Regions from separate parts of the Pseudoxanthomonas suwonensis 11-1 genome, predicted to be linked through region 2. Evidence: riboswitches for the same ligand, from Rfam matches in the RefSeq annotation. Region 2 holds a riboswitch; the other holds the start of a gene.
What was found. Region 2 has a riboswitch for cobalamin ahead of PSESU_RS00265 (ribonucleoside-diphosphate reductase subunit alpha). Riboswitches for the same ligand answer to the same signal wherever they lie in the genome.

Region 1: it holds a riboswitch for cobalamin, as region 2 does, so the genes downstream of both, btuB (TonB-dependent vitamin B12 receptor) here and PSESU_RS00265 (ribonucleoside-diphosphate reductase subunit alpha) in region 2, are expected to answer to the same signal.

What each region holds. Positions count from the first base shown of each region.
Region 1 covers NC_014924.1:2,708,579-2,718,865, forward strand. The annotation lists gene PSESU_RS12380 (PilT/PilU family type 4a pilus ATPase) at 1-744, shown strand, start outside; gene maiA (maleylacetoacetate isomerase) at 805-1,467, opposite strand; gene PSESU_RS12390 (fumarylacetoacetate hydrolase family protein) at 1,511-2,503, opposite strand; gene PSESU_RS12395 (DEAD/DEAH box helicase) at 2,852-4,243, shown strand; gene queD (6-carboxytetrahydropterin synthase QueD) at 4,375-4,728, shown strand; gene PSESU_RS12405 (phasin family protein) at 4,937-5,320, shown strand; gene bioD (dethiobiotin synthase) at 5,470-6,153, opposite strand; gene PSESU_RS12415 (GAF domain-containing protein) at 6,260-6,745, shown strand; cobalamin riboswitch at 6,811-7,045, shown strand; gene btuB (TonB-dependent vitamin B12 receptor) at 7,174-9,036, shown strand; gene PSESU_RS12425 (DUF885 domain-containing protein) at 9,086-10,287, opposite strand, start outside.
Region 2 covers NC_014924.1:60,446-70,732, forward strand. The annotation lists gene PSESU_RS00250 (alpha/beta hydrolase) at 1-95, shown strand, start outside; gene zapE (cell division protein ZapE) at 92-1,228, shown strand; gene PSESU_RS00260 (DUF998 domain-containing protein) at 1,232-1,849, opposite strand; cobalamin riboswitch at 1,934-2,149, shown strand; gene PSESU_RS00265 (ribonucleoside-diphosphate reductase subunit alpha) at 2,326-4,770, shown strand; gene PSESU_RS00270 (ribonucleotide-diphosphate reductase subunit beta) at 4,931-5,995, shown strand; gene PSESU_RS00275 (flavodoxin) at 6,135-6,611, shown strand; gene PSESU_RS00280 (thioredoxin family protein) at 6,583-6,909, shown strand; gene PSESU_RS00285 (acyl-CoA thioesterase) at 6,985-7,392, shown strand; gene PSESU_RS00290 (oxidoreductase-like domain-containing protein) at 7,406-7,594, opposite strand; gene PSESU_RS00295 (methyl-accepting chemotaxis protein) at 7,987-10,239, shown strand.

The sequences.
Region 1 (10,287 bases), 770 kb from region 2:
GGCTCGACCGGCTCGGGCAAGTCGACCTCGCTGGCGTCGATGATCGACTACCGCAACAGCAACATGACCGGCCACATCCTCACGATCGAGGACCCGATCGAGTACCTGCACAAGCACAAGAAGTCGATCGTCAACCAGCGCGAGGTCGGCCTGGACACCCATGCCTTCCACAACGCGCTGAAGAACGCGATGCGCGAGGCGCCGGACGTGATCCTGATCGGCGAGATCCTCGACGCCGAGACCATGGAGGCGGCGATCGCCTTCGCCGAGACCGGCCACCTGTGCCTGGCGACGCTGCACTCCAACAACGCCGACCAGACCATCGAGCGCATCCTCAACTTCTTCCCCGAGAGCGCGCACAAGAACGTGCTGATGAACCTGGCCCTGAACCTGCGCGCGGTTGTTTCGCTGCGCCTGGTCAAGGGCGTGGACGGGCGCCGCCTGCCGGCGACCGAGGTCCTGCTCAACACGCCGATGATCCGCGACCTGCTGCGCCGCGGCCAGGTGCACGAGATCAAGGCGGCGATGGAAGGTTCGCTGGAGGAAGGCATGCAGACCTTCGACCAGTGCCTGTTCCGGATGGTCAAGCAGGGCCGCATCGACCAGGAGGAGGCGCTGCGCGCGGCCGACTCGCGCGACGGCCTGGCCCTGAAGTTCCGCCTGTCCGAGGGCGCCGAGGGCGAGCACGACCCCTACGCCGACCTCAACCAGGCCGCCGGCGGCATCAGCCACGGCTTCGGCTGAGGGCCCTACTTCCAGAGACAGGGAGGGCCGCGCACCGCGCGGCCCTTTTCTTTCGTGCGCTCAGGAACGCGGTCCGTCCGGCTGCGCTTCCGGCACGGCCGCGGCGAAGGCCGGCAGCGCGGCGCAGGCCGCGTCGATCCGCGCGATCACCGGCCATCCGGCCAGGTCCAGGCCGAAGCGCCGCGCGTTGTACAGCTGCGGCACCAGCACGCAGTCGGCCAGGCCCGGCGCATCGCCGTGGCAGAAGGCACCGGTGCCCGGATCGCCGGCCAGCAGCTTCTCCACCGCATCCAGGCCGCTGCCGATCCAGTGCCGCACCCAGGCCTCGCGTGCCGGCGCCGCGACATCCAGTTCGCGCTCCAGGTACTGCAGCACGCGCAGGTTGTTGAGCGGATGCACGTCGCAGGCGATCGCCTGGGCCAGCGCCCGCACCCGCGCGCGGCCGCCGGCATCGGCCGGCAGCAGCGCCGGTTTCGGCCAGGTCTCGTCGATGTATTCGAGGATCGCCAGCGACTGGCGCAGCACCTGGTCGCCATGGCGCAGCACCGGCACCAGCTCCTGCGGGTTGAGCGCGGCGAAGGCGGCGGCGTGCTGCTGGCCGCCGTCCTGCACCAGGTGCACCGGCTCGCTGGCGTACTCCAGCCCCTTCAGCGCCAGGCCGATCCGCACCCGGTAGGCAGCGCTGGAGCGCCAGTAGGTGTAAAGCGTCAGTTGACCGGACATCCTGCCTCCCGGCGCCATGCGCCCTGGTGGTGCGGCCGCCGGCTCAGGCCGGCAGCGGCTGCTGTTCGATGCGCTGCTCGATCGCGCCGAAGATGCTGTTGCCCTCGCGGTCCAGCATCTCGATCCGCACCCGGTCGCCGAACTTCATGAACGGGGTCGACGGCTTGCCGTCGCGCAGGGCCTCGACCGTCCGCTTCTCGGCGAAGCACGAGGCACCGCGGGACACGTCCTGGTTGGCGATGGTGCCGGAGCCGACGATGGTGCCGGCCGCCAGCGGACGGGTCTTCGCGGCATGGGCGACCAGCTGGGCGAAGTCGAACTGCATGTCCTCGCCCGCTTCCGGCGCGCCGAACCACTCGCCGTTGTAGTGGGTGACCAGCGGCAGGTGCAGCTTGTTGCCGCGCCAGGCATCGCCCAGCTCGTCGGGGGTCACGAACACCGGCGACAGCGCCGAGCGCGGCTTGGACTGCAGGAAGCCGAAGCCCTTGCCCAGTTCGGCCGGGATCAGGTTGCGCAGGGACACGTCGTTGACCAGGCCGACCAGCTGGACATGGCCGGCGGCCTGCTCCGGCGTCACCGCCATCGGCACGTCGTCGGTGACCACCACGATCTCGGCCTCCAGGTCGATGCCGTAGTCCTCGCTGACCACCCGCACCGGGTCCCGCGGGCCGAGGAAGCCGGCGGCGGTGGCCTGGTACATCAGCGGGTCGGTGTAGAAGCTCTCCGGGACCTCGGCGCCGCGGGCGCGGCGCACGCGCTCCACGTGGGGCAGGTAGGCGCTGCCGTCGACGAACTCGTAGGCGCGCGGCAGCGGCGCGGCCAGGGCGGCCGGATCCAGCTCGAAGGCGTCGGCGGCCTGGCCCTGCTCCAGCGCCTCGGCCAGCGCCACCAGGCGCGGCGCGGCGACCTGCCACTCGTCCAGGGCCTGCTGCAGGGTCGCGGCGATGCCGGTGGCGCGCACGGCGCGGGCCAGGTCACGGGAGACCACGACCAGGGTGCCGTCGCGGCCGCCTTCCTTGAGGGTTCCGAGCTTCATTGCGGGCTCCAGCGGGCAGGGATGCCGGATTGTAGCGGCTCCCCGGCGACGGTTTCACTCGAAACATTGCCGCCTGAACGCTTCCCGCGGGTCCGGCGGGCGCTGGCCACGGCTTTGCCGTAGAATCCGCGCACCGATCTGCCAGCGGCCGTCCGTTTCCCTCCGGGACCGGCAGCGCCGGACCAGCTCCGGCGTCCGCTCCACCCCGACGCCTTCCGCCTGGCATTCGCGCCGGTACCACCGGCCTGTCCCCTCTCGCAGCGCGGATTCACGGGAACGCTCCGAGTCACCGACCTAGACGGTCAGCACCTGCGGCAATCGCCGCGGGTATCCATGGAGTGTTCCTTGATGTCTTTCGAATCGCTGGGCCTGGCGCCCTTCCTGCTGCGCGCGCTCGCCGAGCAGGGCTACGAAACCCCCACCCCGATCCAGCAGCAGGCCATCCCGCTTGCCCTGGCCGGCCATGACCTGCTCGCCGGCGCCCAGACCGGCACCGGCAAGACCGCCGCCTTCGGCCTGCCGCTGCTGCAGTACCTGGGCACCGAGCCGCAGAAGGTCGGCCCCGGCCCGCGCAAGCCGCGCGCCCTGGTCCTGACCCCCACCCGCGAGCTGGCCACCCAGGTGCATGACAGCCTGCGCGGCTACAGCAAGTACCTGCGCATCCCCAGCGCCGTGATCTACGGCGGCGTCGGCATGGGCAACCAGCTGGACAGCCTGCGCCGTGGCGTGGACATGGTGATCGCCTGCCCGGGCCGCCTGATCGACCACATCGAGCGCCGCAGCATCGACCTGTCGGGCATCGAGGTGCTGATCCTGGACGAGGCCGACCGCATGCTCGACATGGGCTTCCTGCCCTCGATCAAGCGCATCCTGGCCAAGCTGCCCAAGCAGAACCGCCAGACCCTGCTGTTCTCGGCCACCTTCCCGGAGTCGATCAAGCAGCTGGCGATGGAGTTCATGCGCAACCCGCGCGAGGTCCAGGTGACCCCGCAGAACACCGTGGCCGAGACCATCGCCCACCGCGTGCACCCGGTCGACACCGCGCGCAAGCGCGAGCTGCTGCTGCACCTGCTGGGCCAGGACGCGCGCGTGCAGACCCTGGTGTTCGCCAAGACCAAGCACGGCAGCGACAAGCTGGCCACCCACCTGGAGAAGGCCGGCATCCAGGCCGCCGCGATCCATGGCAACAAGAGCCAGGGCCAGCGCCTGCGCGCGCTGGGCGACTTCAAGTCGGGCAAGGTCAAGGTGCTGGTGGCGACCGACATCGCCGCGCGCGGCATCGACATCGACCAGCTGCCGCGGGTGATCAACTACGACCTGCCGATGGTCGCCGAGGACTACGTGCACCGCATCGGCCGCACCGGCCGCAACGGCGCCAACGGCGAGGCCCTGTCGCTGGTCTCGCAGGAAGACGCGAAGTACCTGCGCCAGATCGTACGCATGCTCGGCCGCGACATGGAAATCCGCGACCTGCCAGGCTTCGAGCCGCAGGTCCCGATCCGCTGGGGCAACAGCGCCCCGGGCAAGGCCGAGCAGCCGGGCGGGCAGCGTCCGCCGCGCAAGCCGGGTGGCGGCCGTGGCCGTCGTCCGTCGGGCGGTGGCGAAGGCCAGGCCCACGCCCACGCCGGCAACCGCGGCGGCAACGGCCGTAGCGGCGCCCGCGCTCCGGCGGCGGCGCATGCGCACCAGCGCAACCAGCAGCGCAACGGCGGCGGCCCGCGCCGCGACGCCAACCGCTGATCCGCACGGGTCACCGGCATGAAGGAACGGCAGCCTCGGCTGCCGTTCCTGTTCATGGCTCCCCGGGTCCCCACGCACTACCCCGCATGCGGCATTGCCCGCCTGCCCCGGCCAGCACGACAATCACCCCCATGGAAATCTTCAAGGTCTTCACCCTCGAGGCGGCGCACCGCCTACCCAACGTGCCGCAGGGCCACAAGTGCTCGCGCCTGCACGGCCACTCGTTCCGGGTGGAGCTGCACGTGGAAGGTCCGGTCGATCCGCAGGCCGGCTGGGTGATGGACTTCGCCGACCTCAAGGCCGCGTTCAAGCCGCTGTACGAGCAGCTGGACCACCACTACCTCAACGACATCCCCGGCCTGGACAACCCGACCAGCGAGAACCTGGCCGCGTGGATCTGGGACAAGCTCAAGCCTGCGGTGCCGCTGCTGAGCGAGGTCGTGGTCCACGAGACCTGCACCTCCGGCTGCCGCTACCGCGGCTGAGCCCTGCCGCGCGACCCTGCCCGCGGCTGCCTGCGACCGGCCGGGCCCTGGCCGTGCATCCCCAACCCGAAGCCCTGCCCCCGCCCACCGGGGCGTTTACGTGCGCGCCTTCACAAACCCGGCTACCGCCATACCGGGAATGTTGCAATGCACAAAGGACGTGGGTATGCTGCATCGCACCATAAGGTGATCCGTCAGGGAGCCGACCATGTCCTACCAGTTCAACGAGCAGTTCAGCGCCTACACCCACCAGTTCGCCGCCGTCGCCGCGCGGATGAACCGCCTGGCCCTGGAGAACGCCGAGACCCTGTTCGGTGTGCAGCTGCGCACCCTGGAGAAGAACGTCGAGGCCACCACCAGCTACCTCGGCGAGCTCGCCGAGGCCCGCGACCTGGATGCCTACCGCAGCCTGCTGCCGAAGGGCCTGCAGATCGCCCGTGACAATGCCGAGCGTGTCGCCGCCGCCGGCCAGGAAGTCATCGGCCTGACCCTCAAGACCGGTGAAGCCCTCGGCGAGCTGGCCAAGAACCAGTTCGAGGCCGCCACCAGCCAGGTGCAGGCCACCGTCGCCAAGGCCGCCCGCAAGCGCTGAGGCGTCACCGGGCTCCGGCCCGGGAAACAGTTCCAAGTCTTTGCGCGGTTCCCCTCCCCCGCGCAAACCCAGGCCCGACAGCATCCCCTCCCGCTGTCGGGCCTTTTTTTGTCCGCGATTCCAGAGGGCGGGCTTTGCTGCGCTGCGCTTCAGGCGCCCAGCGACAGCGCCGCCGCCAGCCGCGCCGGATCCGGCGCCGGCGAATACGGCAGCCGCCCCAGGCAGGGCGCATCCAGCCGCGCCCGAAGCAGTTCGAAGTTCCCGTCGCGGCAGGCCATGTCCGGGTCGACCTCGCTGGCGATCCAGCCGGCCAGCCGGAAGCCATCGGCGGCGATCGCCCGCGCGCTCAGGCGGGCATGGTTGAGGCAGCCCAGGCGCATGCCGACCACCAGCACCACCGGTGCATCCAGCGCGCGCGCCAGGTCGGCCTGGTCGATACCGGCCGCCAGCGGCGCGGCCCAGCCGCCCACGCCCTCGACCACGACCACGTCGGCCTGCGCGCGCAGGCGGGCGAATGCCTCCAGCAACGGCGGCAACGTGACCTCGACGCCGGCCGCGCGCGTGGCCAGTTCCGGTGCCAGCGGCTCGGGCAAGGCGAACGGATTGAGGTCCGCGTAGGCCGGCCGCGGATCGCTCGCCGCCTGCAGGGCCAGCGCGTCCTCGTTGCGCCAGGCGCCTTCGATGCGTTCGCAGCCGCTGGCCACCGGCTTCATCCCAACGGCACGGCGTCCGACCGCGCGCAGGGCATGCAGCAGGGTGCAGCTGGCGAGGGTCTTGCCGGCGCCGGTATCGGTGCCGGTGACGTAGAGGCGATCGACGTTGCGCAGGTCCATGCCGGTTCCAGTGGGCCGCCAGGTGCGGCCGGCGGATCATACGCGCCACGCAGCATCCCGCCTCGCGCCGCGATGGCGGGTGGAGGCTGCGGGTAACATTGCGCACATGTCATTCACCACCATCCCGCTTACCGGCAGCAAGCCGGAACAGTACGACCAGCTCCTGTCCCAGGTGCGTGGCCTGCTGCACGGCGAACGCGACCGCGTCGCCAATGCCGCCAACCTGTCCTCGCTGGTCTACCACGCCCTGCCCGCGCTCAACTGGGTCGGCTTCTACTTCTACGACGGTACCGAACTGGTCGTGGGGCCGTTCCAGGGCCTGCCGGCCTGCGTGCGCATCCCGCTGGACAAGGGCGTATGCGGCGCGGCCGCCAGCACCCGCCAGACCCAGCGCGTGGCCGACGTGCATGCCTTCCCGGGCCATATCGCCTGCGACTCGGCCTCGCGTTCGGAACTGGTGGTGCCGCTGGTCGATGGCGACACCCTGGTCGGCGTGTTCGACCTGGACAGCCCCGAGCCTGGCCGCTTCGATGCCGAGGACCAGGCCGGCCTGGAAGCCATCGCCGCCGCCTTCGTGCAGTCGCTGCGCTGACCGCGGGCACGGCCGCACGGCATGCCTGCCATCCCTCTCCTTTGCCCGCCCTCGCCGATAGGCATAGACTGCGCGCACTTTCGGGTGACCGCGGCATGGGCCGCGGTTGAAACGGGAAGCCGGTGACGCCGGCGCGGCCGCCAGGCCACGCGGACATTCCGGCGCTGCCCCCGCAACGGTAAGCAGGACAAGTCCGGGCACACCGCCACTGTGCAAACGCATGGGAAGGCGCCCGGATGGAGCAGGCCACGCGCCTGTTCGCCCGCGAGCCCGGAGACCGGCCCGGAAGACGACTGGTTGCGATGCGGAGGGCATTGCGGGCGGCAGACGCGTGTCGCCCTCGCGCACGTGCCTGGCGTTTGCATCGTCTCCTGCCTGCAGCCTCCACCGATCCGTCGCGCGGGCGTGCGCGACTCCAGGAGAGATGCATGAAATCTTCCCCGTTCCCTCCCCTCTGCCTTGCCGTGGCCGCTGCCCTGGCGCCTGCCAGCGCCTCTGCGCTGGATGCCGCCACCGACCTCGACGAGGTCGTGGTCACTGCCACCCGTACCGTCCAGTCCGTGCACGAGGCACTGGTGCCGGTGCAGGTGATCGACCGCGCCACGATCGAGCGCAGCCAGGCCAGCTCGCTGCAGGACCTGCTGCGTGGCCGCGCCGGCATCAACCTGTCCAACCAGGGCGGGCACGGCAAGGTCAGCGCGCTGATGCTGCGCGGCACAGAATCCGACCATGTGCTGATGCTGGTCGATGGCATGCGCATCGGCGCGGCCAGCAACGGCATGCCGGCGCTGCAGGACATACCGCTGGACCAGATCGAACGGATCGAGATCGTGCGCGGCCCGCGCTCCAGCCTCTACGGCTCGGAGGCGATCGGCGGCGTGATCCAGGTGTTCACCCGCGGCGCCGGACAAGGCCTGCGCCAGGACCTGCGCATCGGCGTGGGCAGTCACGAGCTGCGCGAGGCCAGTGCCGGCCTGTCCTGGCGCGGCAGGCGCGGCTGGGTCTCGGCCCGCGCCGGGCATCGCGAGGAGGAAGGCATAAACGCCTGCCGCGGCACTGCCGCCGGCTGGGGCGCGGGCTGCTATGTCGACGAGCCCGACCGCGACGGCCATCGCAACACCTCGATCAACCTGCGTGGCGGCATGAAGCTGGGCGAGGACGTGGAAGTGCAGGCCCACGTGCTGGATTCGGACAGCCGCAACGAGTACGACGGCAGCGTGTTCGGTGGCAACGAGGCCGACAACCTGCAGCAGGTCGTCGGTGGCCGGCTCGACTGGCGCATCGCCGAGCGCGTTTCGCTGCAGGCCCAGCTCGGTCGCACCCGCGACGACGCATACGGCTACCACCGCGAGGGCGCCAGCCGCAGCCTGGTGAACGTGTTCCGCACCCGCCGCGACCTGGCCTCGGTGCAGATGGATGCCGGCTTCGGCGAGGAACAGCTGCTCAGCGCCGGCCTGGACTGGCAGGACGACCACGTCACCAGCGCCAACGGCTTCGACCGCGACCGCCGCGACAACCTCGGCGCCTTCGTCGAGTACCAGGGCCGCTTCGGCGCGCATTCGCTGCAGGCCAGCGTGCGCAACGACGACAACGCCCAGTTCGGCGACCACGCCACCGGCAGCCTCGGCTACGGCTTCGCCATCAACGGGACATGGCGCCTGGCCGCCAGCGCCGGCACCGGCTTCAAGGCACCGACCTTCAACGACCTGTACTACCCCGGCTTCAGCAACCCGCTGCTTGAGCCGGAGGAGTCGCGCAGCGTGAACCTCGGCGTGCACGGCCAGGGCGATGGCTGGAGCCTGGGCGTGGACGTGTTCCAGACCCGGATCGACGAGCTGATCGGCTACGACACCGGCTTCAACCTGGTGAACATCGACCGCGCCCGCATCCGCGGCGCCGAGCTGACCGCGGCCACCGCGCTGGCCGGCTTCGACCTGGCGCTGGAACTGAGCTGGCTGGACCCGCGCAACGAGAGCGACGGCATCAACGACGGCAACTGGCTGCCGCGCCGCGCACGCCGCACCGGCCGCATCGACGTGGACCGCCGCTTCGGCGTATTCAACGCCGGCCTGAGCGTCACCGGCGCCAGCAACCGCCATGACGATGTCGCCAACACCACCCGCCTGGGTGGCTACGGCCTGGTCGACCTGCGCCTGGAGTGGGAGCTGTCGCCGGCCTGGACCCTGCAGGCCAAGGCCAGCAACGTGTTCGACCGCAGCTACGAGACGGTGGCCTGGTACAACCAGCCCGGCCGCGAATACGCCCTCGCCCTGCAGTACCGCACGCCGTAGGCCCGGATGGCAGGCGCCGCGATGGCGCCTGCCGCCGCGCGGCGGTCCGTCAGCGCTTCGCCTTCTCCGCCGCGATGAAGGCGCGCACCTCGCGCTCCAGGGTCGACAGTGGTACCGCGCCCAGGCCCAGCACCTTGTCGTGGAAGGCCTTCTGGTCGAAGCGGTCGCCGAGTTCGTGCTCGGCCTCGCGGCGCAGGTCCAGCAGGGTGCGGTAGCCGATGTAGTAGGACAGCGCCTGGCCCGGCCAGGAGACGTAGCGGTCGACCTCGTTGACCACGTCGATCTGCGCCAGCGCGGTATGGCTGGCCAGGTAGTCGATCGCCTGCTGCCGGCTCCAGCCGTACTCGTGCAGCCCGGTGTCGATCACCAGGCGGGCGGCGCGCCACATCTCGAAGGTCAGGCGGCCGAACTCCTCGTAGGGAGTCTCGTAGATCCCCATCTGCGTGCCCAGCCACTCGGTGTACAGGCCCCAGCCCTCGCCATAGCCGGAGAAGTAGACCTGCTGGCGGAACTCCGGGCGCTCCGGCGCTTCCAGCGCCAACGCCGCCTGCAGGCTGTGGCCGGGCGCGCACTCGTGCAGCACCAGCGCCGGCAGGTTGTACAGCGGCCGCGACGGCAGGTCGTAGGTGTTGAACAGGCACGACTCCAGGCCGCCACGGCCGGAGGTGTAGTTGGGGGCGATGTCGTCCGGCACCGGGCGGATGGTGAAGCGGTAGCGCGGCAGCGTGCCGAGCACGTGGTTGAGCTCGCCGTCGATGCGCTTGGCGTGGTACGAGGCGGCGGCGATCAGCTCGCGCGGGGTTTTCGCGTAGAACCGCGGATCGGTGCGCAGGAACTGCAGGAATTCGGCGAAGCTGCCCTTGAACCCGACCCGCTCCATCACCTCGCGCATCTCCGCCGAGATCCGCTCCACCTCAGACAGGCCGAGCTGGTGGATCTGCTCCGGGGTCATGTCGAGGGTGACGTATTCGCGGATCTGGCTGCGGTAGAAATCCGCCCCGCCCGGCAGGTCGCGTGCGGACACCGTGGTGCGGGTGCGCGGCAGGTACTCGTTGCGGAAATAGTCCAGCAGCCCGGCGTAGGCCGGCACCACCTGTTCCAGCACCACCTTGCGGCCTTCCTCGCGCAGGGCCTGGCGCACCGCTGGCGGGATCGACGCCGGGATCTGGTCGAACACGTCCAGCGCGGGGTTGCCGGCGCCGGTGCGGGTGTACGGCTCGATGGTGCGGTCACGGCCGTCCAGCGAGGCGC
Region 2 (10,287 bases):
GCATGCCCGAGACCAGCCATTTCTTCCACCGCAGGCTGATCGACCTGCGCGGCGCGATCCAGCACGAGGTCAAGGGCTGGCTGCCGCAGGCATGACCGCAGGTCCCGTACGCACCCCGTCCCGGGTCTACGCCGAGGGCGCCGCTGCCGGGCGCTGGCGCGATGATCCGGCCCAGCATCCGGCACTGGGCGAGCTGGACCGCATCCACCAGGGCCTGCTGGCGCCGGCCGACGGCGGGCTGCTGTCGCGCCTGCTGTCGCGCCCGCCGCGGCCGGTGCAGGGCCTGTACTACTGGGGCGAGGTCGGGCGCGGCAAGACCTTCGTGGTCGACCTGTTCTACGAATCGCTGCCGCTGCCGGTGTACTCGCCGGGCATCGGCAAGCCGCAGGTCAGCAACGGCAAGTACCGCACCCACTTCCACCGCTTCATGCGCGGCGTGCACGAGCGCCTGCGCGACTACGCCGGTGAGGCCGACCCGCTGGCGCTGGTCGCCCGGCGCTGGCGCGGCTCGCTGAAGGTGCTGGTGCTGGACGAGTTCTTCGTCACCGACATCGGCGACGCGATGCTGCTGGCGCGCCTGCTGGAGCGGATGTTCGCCGAGGGCGTGACCCTGGTGACCACCTCCAACACCGCGCCGGAGAACCTGTACCGCGACGGCCTGCAGCGCGCCAGCTTCCTGCCGGCGATCGACCTGCTGCAACGGCACTGCGTGGTGCTGCGCTCGGATGGCCAGGAGGACTACCGCCTGCGCGCGCTGACCCGCTCGCCGGTGTACCGCTCGCCGCTGGATGCGGGCGCCGATGCCTGGCTGGCCGAGCGCTGGCGCGAGCTGAGCGGTGGCGACGCGGCCCATGCGTGCAATATCGAGATCGATGCGCGCAAGATCCCGGTGCGCGGCCGCGGCAAGAGCATCGCCTGGTTCGACTTCGCCGCGCTGTGCGAAGGCCCGCGTGGCACCACCGACTACATCGAGATCGCGCGCGAGTTCAACACCGTGCTGCTGGGCGGGATCCCGCGCATGGACGCATTGAACGAGGACGCGGCGCGGCGCTTCGTCAACCTGGTCGACGAGCTATACGACCGCCAGGTCAACCTGGTGTGCACCGCCGACGCGCAGCCGACCGGGCTGTACGCAGGCCATCGCCTGCAGGGTGCGTTCGAGCGCACCGCCTCGCGCCTGATCGAGATGCAGAGCGCCGAGTACCTCGGCACCCGGCACCGCGCCTGAGCCTCAGCGCCGCGTGCCGGCGCGCAGCTGCCAGGCGCACAGGCCGAGCCAAGCCAGGTAGAGCGCGATCACGGCCTTCTGCGAGGCGCCACGCGGCAGCTCGCGCCACAGCGCATGCGCCCACAGCCCGGCGAAGGCCAGCATCGCCAGCGGCAGCAGGATCCGCCCCGTCGCGCGCCAGCGCGGATCGTGCCGCAGCGTGGCCGACTGCAGCAGCATGCCGCTGCCTACCAGCAGGAAGGCCGACATCGCCGAGATGCGGTGGACCAGCACGCCCAGCTCGTCCACCGGGTATCCCGGCGCCGGGCCGGGCCACATGGCGGTGACCGCCAGTGCCGCCGCGCCGATGACCAGCAGGACCGGCACCAGCACGTGTCGCGCCGCCGGCAGCAGGCTGCGGTGGACCTGCACCGCCAGAACCGCCACGCCCAGCGCCAGTCCGTAGTACGCACAGCGCAGCCACGCGCCCCATTCGCCGCTCAGGTACAGGCTCAGCGGCGCCTGCCACGGGTCGTAACCAGGGCGCAGGAACTGCACCGCCACCGCGGCCAGCAGGAAGTGGAACACCGAGGCCAGGACCAGCAGGCTGGCAGTGGCGTCGCGGGAGGGCTGGATCGTCATGCGCGGGAGTTTCGCAGAACCGTTCCGGTGAGGTGCGCCATGGCGCATTTCTACAAGATATGGTTGACCAGTGGCATGCGGCCACACTATGTTGTGTCTGTCGGTTCCGGTGGCCCAAGGCCACCGGATTAAAAGGGAAGTCCGGTGGGCCGCAAGGCGAATCCGGCACTGCCCCGCAGCGGTAACCGGAAACGAACCCGCGTCAATGCACTGGGCCACGGGCCTGGGAAGCAGCGGCAGTAGGCGAGGCCAGGCCTCACGTCCGGAAGTCCGAAGACCTGCCGACAGCCGCGCGAAGCACACCGCGCGGTGCCGGTCGTGGATCCCCGGAGGGGGGAGGGCTGGTGAAGCATGGACCGCCGCAGCCGCGCTGCGTCGCGGCCATTGCGACGCTGCCTCCGCATCCTGCGTTCCGCACCGGATCCGAGTCCTTCGAGGGAGGGACACGGCGTGCATCACGCAACGGAGGATGCGCAATGACGTCCCAGGACACCTCTTCGCCGGTCGCCACGCCGGCGGATCCCGTCGTGGCCGCCGCACGCGCGGCACGGGCCATCGACCCGAACGACCACGTGCCACTGCCACCGGCCGCCAGCGGATCCGCGCACCCGCCCGAGGCCGAGGCCACCACCTGGATCACCAAGGAGGCCGGCAACCGGCGCCTGGCGTTCGATCCGGCGCGCCTGGAGCGCAGCATCGATGTAATCGCGGCCGGGTTCCCGCAGCTGGAGATCGGCGACTACAAGCGCGCCGTGCTCGGCTTCGTCGCGCGCAAACCGGCGCTGTCGGCCGACGACCTGGTCGACCACCTGATCCGCGAGGCCGAAGCGCGGGTGGACCTCACCGCACCGGAATGGGAGCGGTTCGCCGCGCGCCTGTACCTGCGCCGGCTGTACAAGCGCGCCAGCCGCAACCGCTTCTACGACGCCGGGCAGAAGTACGGCTCCTACGTCGGCCTGCAGGAGAGCCTGGCCGACCGCGGCATCTATTCCAACGACATCCTGCGCGCGTACTCCAAGGAAGAGCTGGAGGAAGCCGGGCGCATGATCGAGCCCGAGCGCGACAAGCTGTTCGCCTACAACGGCCTGTACCTGCTGGCCACGCGCTACCTGGCCACCGATACCGCCCGCAACGTCTACGAGCTGCCGCAGGAACGCTGGCTGACCATCGCCTTGTACCTGATGCAGGAGGAAAAGCCACGCGAGCGGCGCATGCAGCTGGTGGGCGAGGCGTACTGGGCGCTGTCCAACCTGTACATGACCGTGGCAACGCCGACCCTGCAGAACGCGGGCAAGGTGGGCGGCCAGCTGTCCAGCTGCTTCATCGACACGGTCGACGACAGCCTGCAGGGCATCTACGACTCCAACACCGACATCGCCCGCGTGTCCAAGGGTGGCGGCGGCGTGGGTGCCTACCTGGGCTACGTGCGCGCCGCCGGCGCGCCGATCCGCGGCGTGCCCAATTCCTCCGGCGGCGTGGTGCCATGGATCAAGCAGCTCAACAACACCGCCGTGTCGGTGGACCAGCTCGGCCAGCGCAAGGGCGCGGTGGCGGTGTACTTGGACATCTGGCACCGCGACATCGAGGCCTTCCTCGACCTGCGCCTGAACAACGGCGACCAGCGCCTGCGCGCGCACGACGTGTTCACCGCGGTGTGCATCCCGGACCTGTTCATGGAGGCGGTGGAGCGGCGCGGCGACTGGTACCTGTTCGACCCGCACGAGGTGAAGCAGGCCAAGGGTTGGTACCTGCAGGACTTTTACGACGAGAGGCGCGGCGAGGGCAGCTTCCGCAGCAAGTACCAGGAGCTGGTCGAGGACGGGCGCATCGGGCGCAGGACGGTCAAGGCGATCGACCTGTTCAAGCGGATCATGGTTTCGCAGCTGGAGACCGGCAACCCGTTCATGTTCTACCGCGACGAGGTCAACCGGAAGAACCCGAACAAGCACTGCGGCACGGTGTATTCGTCCAACCTGTGCACCGAGATCCTGCAGAACCAGAGTCCGACCCGGATGATCCAGGAGGTCATCTCCGGCAACCAGATCGTGACCACCAGGCAGGCCGGCGACTTCGTGGTCTGCAACCTGTCCTCGATCAACCTGGGCCGCGCGGTGGTCCAGGCCGATGGCCAGGGCGACCTGATCAGCGACGTGCTCGAGCGCCTGGTGCCGATCCAGGTGCGCATGCTCGACAACGTCATCGACCTCAACCAGCTGCCGGTGCCGCAGGCGACCATCACCAACCGCAGGTACCGCGCGATCGGCCTGGGCACCTTCGGCTGGCACCACCTGCTGGCGCTCAAGGGCATCCACTGGGATTCGAAGGAGGCCGAGGACTACAGCGACGCGCTGTACGAGCGGATCAACCGCCTGGCGATCCAGGCCAGCATGGAGCTGGCGAAGGAAAAGGGCACCTACCCCGCGTTCCCCGGCAGCGACTGGCACACCGGCGCCTACTTCCGCGAGCGCGGCTACAACTCGCCCGAGTGGCTGGACCTGGCCGCGCAGGTGGCGGTCAACGGCCTGCGCAACGGCTGGCTGCTGGCGGTGGCGCCGAACATGTCCACCGCACAGATCGCCGGATCCAGCGCCTCGATCGACCCGGTCTACTCGGCGTTCTACTACGAGGAAAAGAAGGACTACCGCCGCCCGGTGGCCGCCCCCGGCCTGTCTCTGGAAACCTGGCCCTACTACGAGAAGGGCGCGTGGAAGGTGGACCAGTTCGCCTCGGTGCGGCAGAACGCGCGCCGCCAGCGGCACGTGGACCAGGCGATCAGCTTCAACCTCTACGTGCCCTCGTCGATCCGCGCTTCGGTGCTGCTGGAGCTGCACCTGGAGGGCTGGCGGCAGGGCCTGAAGACGACGTACTACGTGCGCTCGAACGATATCGACGTGGCCGAGTGCGAATGGTGCAGTAGCTGACTGCGCGTTCGCGCTAGTCAGGTTCCACGGTTCGCGCTGCGAACCGCGGGCCCCGCTCCGCATTCCTCCATACCCCCGCGCCTTCGGCGCGCCCCCTGACTCAGGGGGCTTTCCTCCAGAGGGCTGGCTGCAGAAGGCGGCCGGCAAAGAGAGAAGAACAATGAACGTTGTTGCTGCACCGCGAACCGCTACCCGGCTGGATCGCATCCGCATCCTCGAGCCGCGCCATCCCAACCGTTCGACCGGCATCATCAACGGCACGACCTCGGGCATCCTCAACTGGAACGACATCCCCTACCCGTCGTTCTATCGTGCCTACAAGGAGCTCTCGACCAATTTCTGGATCCCGGACGAGGTCGACATGAAGAGCGACGCGCGCCAGTACGGCGAGCTGTCGGCGCGCGAGAAGAACGCCTTCGACTCCATCATCGGCCTGCTGGCCACCCTGGACTCGCCGCAGACCCGCTTCATCTACAACGTGGCCGAGTACATCACCGATCCGGCGGCGCATGCCAACGCGGCGATCATCGGCCAGCAGGAGGTGATCCACAACGAGAGCTACAGCTACGTGCTGGCCTCGATCACCGACCTGGCCAACCAGAACCGGGTGTTCGAGATCGCGCGAACCCACCCGACCATCCTGCGCCGCAACGCCCCGATCATGGCCGCGTACGACGACTTCATGCGCGAGAAGACCGCCGAGACCCTGCTGCGTGCCCTTATCCAGTCCTCGATCCTGGAAGGCATCAACTTCTATTCCGGCTTCGCCTACTTCTACAACCTGGTGCGGCAGAACCGGATGGCCGGCACCGGCAAGATCATCAGCTTCATCAACCGCGACGAACTGGCGCACACCAAGTTCATCAGCGAGGTGATCCGCGCCATCGTCGGCGAGAACCCCGAGCTGCAGACCGACGAGCTGGCCGACTACGTCCACCTCGCGTTCCGCCACGCGATCGAGCTGGAGACGCAGTGGACCGGCGAGGTCCTGGACGGCATCGACGGCATCGACGTGGACGAGATGATCCGCTACGTGAAGTACCGCGCCAACAAGATGGCCGGGATGCTGGGCATCGAGTCGCTGTACACGGAGACCACCGACAACGTCATGCCCTGGATCCGCGCCTACGCCGACAACTTCACCGAAACCAAGACCGACTTCTTCGAGATGCGTAACGCCTCGTACAAGAAGACCAATGCGGACAACGGATTTGATGATCTATGAGGCAGGTGATTCGTGATTGGTCATTCGTGATTGGAAAGAGCAAAACCTGCGTCGGCAGCAATCGCGGGACACGGACATTGACCTCGAACCCTGGCCTTCATCGAATCACCAATCCCGAATCACCAATCACGGCTTTCAAATGCCCCTCCTGATCGCCTACGCCTCCCTCAGCGGCAACACCCGCGATCTTGCGCGGCAGGTACGTGCGCGCTGCGAGGCACGGGGGCATGCCGTGACCTGGCTGGAGGCCGGGTTGCACACGCCGGCGGAGATCGGCGATCCGCGGCATGACCTCTACCTGCTGGGCAGCTGGACCGACAACGCCGGGCGCACGCCGGCGGAGATGAAGCGGTTCATCGGCGACCTGGTCGCGGCCGTGGGCCGTCCGGCGAACGTGGCTGTGTTCGGCACCGGCGAGACCCAGTGGGGCGAGGAGTACTACTGCGGCGCCGTGCGGCGCATCGCCCGCTTCTTCGATTCACCCTTCCCGACGCTCGAGATCGAACAGATGCCGCATGGGCAGCGCGACGCACTGGCCATCCGCCGCTGGACCGACCAGGTCCTGGACACCATCGGAACCGACACCCATGCAGACCCTGCACGCCACCTCGCCTGAGGAACACGCTGCCGCGCTGGCGGCCCATCCCCACCTGCTGGTGGACTACTGGAAGGACGACTGCCCGGGCTGCGCCATGCTCGACCTGTCGCTGCGCCGGTTCGCCGCGGAACCCGCGGCGAAGGGCCTGGTGCTGCTGAAGGTGAAGCTGGAGGACCTGGGCGAAGAGTTCTTCCGCGGCCTCGGCCTGCGCCAGACCCCGACCCTGTCGCTGTACCGCGACGGCCGCGAGGTCGCGCGCCTGCCGGGCTTCCAGTCGCCGGCGCAGGTCGCTGCCGCGGTCGCCAAGGTCTCCTGAGGTCGTGCCATCGTCCACGCGCTGGGATGCCCGGATCGGCGATGATCCGGACAGGCCCACAGGGAGAATGCCGTGATGTCCGAAGCCGTCACCGTCGGGGAGCGCCCGACCGAAGCGCGCCTGATGAACATGGTCTTCCCGGACCACACCAACCACCTGGGCACGCTGTTCGGCGGCCAGGCCCTGGCCTGGATGGACATGGCCTCGTTCATCGTTGCCTCGCGTTACGCGCGTACCACCGTGGTCACCGCACGCTCGGAGCAGGTGGACTTCAACCAGCCGATCCACAAGGGCGACCTGGTCGAGGTCATCGCGCGCCTGGTCAAGGTCGGGCGCAGCTCGATGAACGTCGAGGTCGAGGTGATCACCGAGAACCTGCTGACCGGCGAGCGCAAGCTGTGCACCCGCGGCCGCTTCGTGATGATCGCCCTGGATCCGCTGGGCCAGCCGACGCCGGTGCCGCAGCTGCCCGGCGCCGACTGAGGCCGGAGCCGACTCAGTCGGCCGCTCCGGGGTGCCGCTCCTGCCACGCGGCCAGCGCCTGCCGGTACTCGTCCAGGGCTTCGGCGTAGAGGTCGTACACGCAGATCGGGCAGCCGCTCTCGCAGCACTCCGCGGGCAGCGGCTTCTCGGGCGGCTGCGGACGCGGATCGTCGGCGGGTAGCGGCTCGGGGATGGAGGACATGCGGGCAGGGACTGGTTACGTGCGTCCCATTGTCCCGTGCCTGCGACGCTGCGAACAGCAGTGCAGGACAGGCACTCCGGAAAGCTCGTGTTGATCGGCGTGATCCACATGGCCTGTCGCGCCGCCGCGTGACCCGCCGGCGATTTCGTGACCGCCTGCGCGAATGCGGACAGATCCCCGCGGAAAGCTGCCAACCCCGTCTCATCCATTGGTCTAACCGGGCAATTGATGCCTAAACGCGGGGCCGGGGCCGCCGATACCCCCCTACCCCGATCAGCCCCCGCAGCCCACGCTCCACGCATGGCCGGCTGGTGCGGGGACATTCCTCCACCTCGACGCCGGAGCGGCGCGGCCCGCCGCACGCCCGGTACCAAGACCTCCCCCGGGTAGCCATGAACGAGTTCCTGCAACGCTTCACGGTCGGCAAGCGCATGTTCGCCGGCTTCGGCCTCATGCTGCTGCTGATGGCGGCGATCGCCACGGTGTCGGCCGTCTCCCTCTCGATGCTGGAGCGCCACCTGCGCAGCATCGCCACCGAGCACACCACCAAGATCCGGCTGTCGAACCTGCTGTACGACCATGCCAACGAGCTGTACATCGACCTGCAGGCGGTGCTGCTGACCGCTGACGCCGAAGGCCAGCAGCTGGCGCTGGACAAGCTCACCGAAACCCGCGAGCACTTCGTCGCCACCTACGACGAGCTCGCGGCGATGCCGGGCGACGAGGCGGGCAAGCGCCTGGTGGCCGCCATCGGCGATGCGCGCCTGGCGACGGTGCCGACCAACAACGAGGTGATCGGCCTGGCCACCAGCGGCCAGCGCGAGGAAGCCCTGGCCTACCTCACCGCCACCGCGGCCCCGGGCATGCAGGCCTGGCGCGAGGCGGTGACCGCCAACCTCGAACACGAGCAGGAGATGATGGGCCAGGCCTACGCGGACGCCAGTGCCGCGGCCGACCGCACCCGCGTCGCCATGTTCGCGGTCCTGGGGCTCGCGATCGTCCTCGGCGTGTTCCTCGGCATCGTGTTCACCCGCAGCCTCACCCTGCCGCTGGCGCGTGCCGCCGCGGCCGCCCGCGACCTGGCCGCCGGCCGCATCGAGGGCGAGCGCCTGACCGGCGGACGCGACGAGGTGGGCGAGGTGCTGCGCGCCGTCCAGGCCACCCGCGTGTCACTGCGCACCCTGCTCGACGGCATGGCCGAGATGGGCCGCCAGCACGACGAAGGCCATATCTCGGCGCGCCTGGACCCGGAGGCGGTGCAGGGCGAGTACCGCACCCTCAGCGAGTTGATCAACGCGCAGATCGGCAGCCACATCGACGCCGCCCTGCTGGCCGCACACATGGCCGGGGCCTATGCCCGCGGCGACCTGCGCGAGGACTTCCCGCGCCTGCCGGGCGAGAAGGCGGTGCTGATGCACGCCATGGACGAGGTGAAGTCCAACATGCTGGCGCTCAGCGAGGAGATCGGCACCCTTAGCGGCGCCGCGGTGCATGGCGACTTCAGCCAGCGCGGCAACGAGGCCCGCTTCGAGTTCGGCTTCCGCGACATGGTCGCTAACCTGAACCGGTTGATGGCCACCGCCGACGGCAGCCTGCAGTCGCTGTCGCACCTGCTCAGGGACGTGGCCGACGGCGACCTGACCGCACGCATGGACGGCGAGTACGAGGGCGTGTTCGCCGACATGCGCGACGCGGCCAACGCCACCGTGCGCAACCTCACGGGCATCGTCGGCCGCATCCAGCAGGCCTCAGGCAGCATCAACAACGCCGCCGCGGAGATCTCGCAGGGCAACGCCGACCTGGCCCGCCGCACCGAGCAGCAGGCCGCCAACCTGGAGGAAACCGCCGCGTCGATGGAGGAGCTCACCTCCACCGTGCGCCAGAACGCCGAACACGCGCGCCAGGCCAACCAGCTGGCGATCGGGGCGGCCGGGGTCGCCTCCGAGGGCGGCGTGGTGGTCGGCCAGGTGGTCGAGACCATGAGCGCGATCGAGGATTCCTCGCGCAGGATCTCCGAGATCATCTCGGTGATCGACGGCATCGCCTTCCAGACCAACATCCTCGCGCTCAATGCCGCGGTGGAGGCCGCGCGCGCCGGCGAGCAGGGCCGCGGCTTCGCCGTGGTCGCCTCCGAAGTGCGCACCCTGGCCCAGCGTTCGGCCGGTGCCGCCAAGGAGATCAAGCAGCTGATCGACGACTCGGTGCAGAAGGTGGCCGATGGCTCGGGCCTGGTGCGCAAGGCCGGGACCACCATGGGCGAGATCGTCAGCAGCGTGCAGCGGGTGACCGACATCATGGCCGAGATCTCCGCGGCCTCGCAGGAGCAGACCGCCGGCATCGAGCAGGTCAGCCAGACCGTGGTGCAGATGGACGAGACCACCCAGCAGAACGCCGCGCTGGTGGAAGAGGCATCCGCGGCTGCGCGCGCGATGGAGGAACAGGCCAGCCAGCTGGTCGAGGCGGTGGCGGTGTTCCGCCTGGAAGCGGGGGCCGCGCGGCCGACGGCGCGTACCGCGTCGCGCCCGGCATCGCCGGCCGCGCCGGTGCAAGCCAGGCCGCAGCCGGCCCCGCGCCCGCGTGGTGGTCGTGCGTTCCCGGCGCTGTCGGTGGCGGCGGCCGCCGAGGGCGACTGGCAGGAGTTCTGAGCCGCGGCCGGCTCATACGGTGTGCGGAAGCCGTCCCCCCGCGGCTTC